One region of the Bradyrhizobium sp. ORS 285 genome, then DNA from elsewhere that is predicted to be linked to it. Evidence: riboswitches for the same ligand, from Rfam matches in the RefSeq annotation. Region 1 holds a riboswitch; the other holds the start of a gene.
The links. Region 1 has a riboswitch for S-adenosylmethionine ahead of BRAD285_RS31090 (O-succinylhomoserine sulfhydrylase). Riboswitches for the same ligand answer to the same signal wherever they lie in the genome.

Region 1 (2,194 bases):
AGTGCTGACCTATCGGCCGATGTGACGAGGGCGAGTAGGGACTAGCGAGTAGCGAATAGGGATGAGGACCTACTACTCGCTACTCCGACTTCGCCATTCGCTACGCGGCCTTCAAGGCCGCGTCGAGATCCTCGATCAGATCGTCGGCATGCTCAAGGCCCGCGGAGAAGCGGATGAAGCCCTCGCTGATCCCTAGCTCGGCGCGGGCCTGCGGCGACAGCCGCTGATGCGTGGTCGTCGCGGGATGCGTGACCAGCGTCTTGGAGTCGCCGAGATTGTTGGAGATCCGCGCGAGCTTCAGGCCGTTGAGCGTGCGGAACGCGCCGGCCTTGCCGCCCTTGACCTCGAAGCCGACCAGCGTCGAGCCGGCGCGCATCTGCTTCCTGACCGTCGCGGCCTGCGGATGGTCCTCGCGGCCCGGATAGATCAGCCGCGAGATCTTCGGATGCGCGGCAAGGAAGTCCGCCACCTTCGCCGCCGTCTCGGTCTGCGCGCGCACGCGCACGGCCAGGGTCTCGAGCCCCTTCAGCAGCACCCAGGCGTTGAACGGCGAGATCGACGGGCCGGTCTGGCGCATGAAATTGTGGATGTGCTCGGCGATGAACGCCTCCGACGACAGGATCACGCCGCCGAGGCAGCGGCCCTGGCCGTCGATGTGCTTGGTCGCGGAGTACACGACGACATCGGCGCCGAGCGCCAGCGGGCTCTGCCAGATCGGCGTCGCGAACACGTTGTCGACGATCAGCCGTGCGCCATGGGCGTGCGCGATCTCGGCGATCGCCGGAATGTCCATCACGTCGAGCGTCGGATTGGTCGGGCTCTCCAGGAAGAACGACTTGGTGTTCGGCCTGATAGCCTTCTGCCACTGGTCGAGATCGAGGCCGTCGACCAGGGTGGATTGGATGCCGTAGCGCGGCAGCAGGTCTTCCACCACGTATCGGCAGGAGCCGAACAGCGCCTTCGCCGCCACGACGTGGTCGCCGGCGCGCAAGGGCGCGAGGATCGCGGTGGTGACGGCGGCCATGCCGGTCGCCGCCGAACGGCACGCCTCGGCGCCTTCGAGCTCGATCATGCGGCGCTCGAACATCGCCGTGGTCGGGTTGGAGAAGCGCGAATAGATGAAGCCGGGATCCTCGCCCTTGAAGCGCGCCTCGCACTCCTCGGCGGTGGCGTAGACGAACCCTTGCGTGAGGTACAGCGCCTCGGCGGTCTCGCCGAATTCGGACCTCAGGCCGCCGGAATGCACCAGCCGGGTTTCAGGACGGTAGTGGGCGAACGACGCGGGGGACTTCGACATGTGACCTCCATCGTGACCACCGCTCTTCTCGCGATGGGCACAAAAAAACCGGCCTGGGAAAACTCCTCACGGCCGGGATCACAATCGTCCCCGGCCTGTTTAGCGACTTATTTAACGTGGCTGCAAGCCGGCCGGCTCAAATCACCACGGGATAAGTCGTGCTCTTAGTCTCACCCGGCCTTTCCGTCAAGCCAGCCATCGGATAACCGGTCAAAAGACCCTATATAGGCTCGCATAGCCGCCATTCCGGCGCCTGCAAAGGATCAGGTCTTGCCGTTTTCGCTTCCCGCCGACGCCCATGGCATCCTGCCCGACCGCATGATCGTGGCGATGGCCGAGGCCGGCCTGATCATTCCCGAATACGACTTCGTCGAGAGCCAGATCCAGCCGGCGAGCCTGGATTTGCGCCTCGGCGACGTCGCCTACCGCGTGCGCGCGAGCTTCCTGCCGGGGCCGGGCTCCACGGTCGCGGAGCGCATCGACGAACTGAAGCTGCACGAAATCGCGCTGGCCGACGGCGCGGTGCTGGAGACCAACTGCGTCTACATCGTGCCGCTCTTGGAGAGCCTGGCGCTGCCGAAGGACATCGTCGCCGCCGCCAATCCGAAGAGCTCGACCGGGCGGCTCGACGTGTTCACCCGCGTGATCGCCGACGGCACCCGGCGCTTCGACATGATCGGCGCCGGCTATCACGGCCCGCTCTATGCCGAGATCAGCCCGAAGACGTTCCCCGTCTTGTTGCGCGAAGGCTCCCGCCTCTCCCAGGTCCGCTTCCGCTACCGCGACGCGGTCTTGTCCGAGGACGAGCTGATCGCGCTGCACGAGGCCGAGCGGCTGGTCGATCGCGACGACGCCGATCTCGCCGGCGGTGTCGCTCTGTCCGTCGACCTCTCGGGC
Region 2 (2,194 bases), 520 kb from region 1:
AGGAACGCATCATGTCCCTTGTCGGTCTCGATCTCCGCGAACGACACCCGCGCGCTGGAGGCGTTCAGCGCATGCACCAGCGCCCGCGACTCCGAGGTTGGAAACAGCCAGTCGCTGGTGAACGACACCACGCAGAACCGGGTCTGGATGCCGCGGAACGCCGCCGCAAGGACACCGTCATGGTCGGCGGCGATGTCGAAATAGTCCATCGCGCGCGTCAGATAGAGATAGGAGTTGGCGTCGAAGCGCTCGACGAAGGACGAGCCCTGGTAGCGCAGATAGCTCTCGACCTGGAAATCGGCGTCGAACGAGAAGGTCGGCAGCTCGCGGTCCTGCATGCGGCGGCCGAACTTGCGATGCAGCGCGGCGTCCGAGAGATAGGTGATGTGCGCGGCCATCCGCGCCACCGCGAGGCCGCGATGCGGATGCGTGGCCTTGTCGGCGTAGCGGCCGTGATCCCATTCGGGATCGGCCATCACGGCCTGGCGGCCGAGCTCATGGAAGGCGATGTTCTGCGCCGAGTGCCGGGTCGCGCAGGCGATCGCGAGATTGGCGAACACGCGGTGCGGATAGGCCACCGTCCATTGCAGCGCCTGCATGCCGCCCATCGAGCCGCCGACCACGGCGAACAGGGTGTCGATGCCGAGATGATCGATCAGCATCGCCTGCGCGCGCACCATGTCGGGGATGGTGATGATCGGGAAGTCGAGACCCCAGACCTTGCCGGTCGCAGGATTCAGCGACGCCGGCCCGGTCGAGCCCATGCAGCCGCCGATCACGTTGGAGCAGATGATGAAGTAGCGCGCCGGATCGAGCGGCCGGCCCGGACCGACCAGCGTCTCCCACCAGCCGGGCTTGCCGGTCATCGGATGGCGGTTGGCGACATGCTGGTCGCCGGTCAGCGCGTGGCAGATCAGGACCGCATTCGACTTGTCGGCGTTGAGCTCGCCATAGGTCTGGTAGGCGATCTGGAACGGCGCGAGGTCGATGCCGCAATCGAGCTTCAGCGGCTTGTCGGCGCCGAACTGCGCGACCAGCGAGCTCGGATGGTCGACCTCGTGCGAACGCTCTTCCGGCGCAACGCTGCGCAGCGCGGAGGTGGATTTCGGCGTCAGGCCTGTCATGTCTTTCACCCCGGCCTTCCGGCAAGGGCTCCCGAACCACGTGACATATCAGGCCATGAAAAACCCGGCCTGAACTGGGGTTCGGCCGGGATCGATAACGTCCCCGGCCTGTTTAGCGAGTTTTTTAACGTGGCTGCAAGCCGGCCGGCTCAAATGACCACGGAACAGGCAGAAACTAGTCCCGCGGGCGCTCCGCGTCAAGGCAAGCCGGGGTTGCCGGACGAACCGGCCCGCCGCCGCTGCAGTCCAGCCAAGCCTAGGCAGCACAAGGTAAACTTGCTGTTGCGCGGGCCCGGCGCATCGGAGAGAACGGCATCCGTTCCAGTCGGCCGCGCGTCAAGACGTGGCCCGCGCAGAGTGACCACGCCCATGTCGAACCCGCCCCCTGCCCCGCCCTCCCTGGCCGATCTGCGCAAGGAGATCGACGCGATCGACGAGCAGGTCCATCACTTGCTGATGCAGCGGGCCGACATCATCGACCGGCTGATCAAGGTCAAGAAGACCCAGGAGGTCGGCTCGGCATTCCGCCCCGCGCGCGAGGCGGACATGATGCGCCGCCTGGTGCAGCGGCATCGCGGCATCCTGCCGCTCGACACCGTCGAGGGCATCTGGCGCGTGATCGTCTCGACCTTCACCTATGTGCAGGCGCCGTTCTCGGTGCATGCCGACGTGTCTGTCGGCGAGTCCGCGATGCGCGATTCCGCAAGGTTCCATTTCGGCTTCGTGGTGCCGTATGTCGCGCATTTCAGCGCCCAGGCCGCCGTCGAAGCGGTGGCCCGCTCGAAGGGCGATCTGGCACTGGTGTCGACGACCTCGGGGCATACGCCGTGGTGGATCACGCTGGAGCCCGTGGGCGCGCCGAAGATCATCGCGCGGCTGCCCTTCATCGAGCGCGCCGACCATCCGGCCGCTCTGCCGGTGTTCGCGGTCTCGCGCGTCGCCGACGACGCGATGCTGCTGGAGGTCGAGACCTGGAGCATCCGCGTCTCCGGATGGAATGCGCAGGTCTCACGGGCGCTGTCGCCGCTCGCGGACGTCGTCGCGGTGCCCGATACCGCCTTCGACAGCGC

Region 2: linked by a shared signal. The riboswitch ahead of BRAD285_RS28655 (homoserine O-acetyltransferase) and the one ahead of BRAD285_RS31090 (O-succinylhomoserine sulfhydrylase) in region 1 are both predicted to bind S-adenosylmethionine.

The regions. Positions count from the first base shown of each region.
Region 1 covers NZ_LT859959.1:6,912,302-6,914,495, reverse strand. Annotated here, with positions in the region: gene BRAD285_RS31095 (GDSL-type esterase/lipase family protein) at 1-25, shown strand, start outside; gene BRAD285_RS31090 (O-succinylhomoserine sulfhydrylase) at 101-1,297, opposite strand; SAM riboswitch at 1,376-1,455, opposite strand; gene BRAD285_RS31085 (2'-deoxycytidine 5'-triphosphate deaminase) at 1,568-2,194, shown strand, end outside.
Region 2 covers NZ_LT859959.1:6,389,805-6,391,998, forward strand. Annotated here, with positions in the region: gene BRAD285_RS28655 (homoserine O-acetyltransferase) at 1-1,124, opposite strand, end outside; SAM riboswitch at 1,216-1,295, opposite strand; gene BRAD285_RS28660 (chorismate mutase) at 1,494-2,194, shown strand, end outside.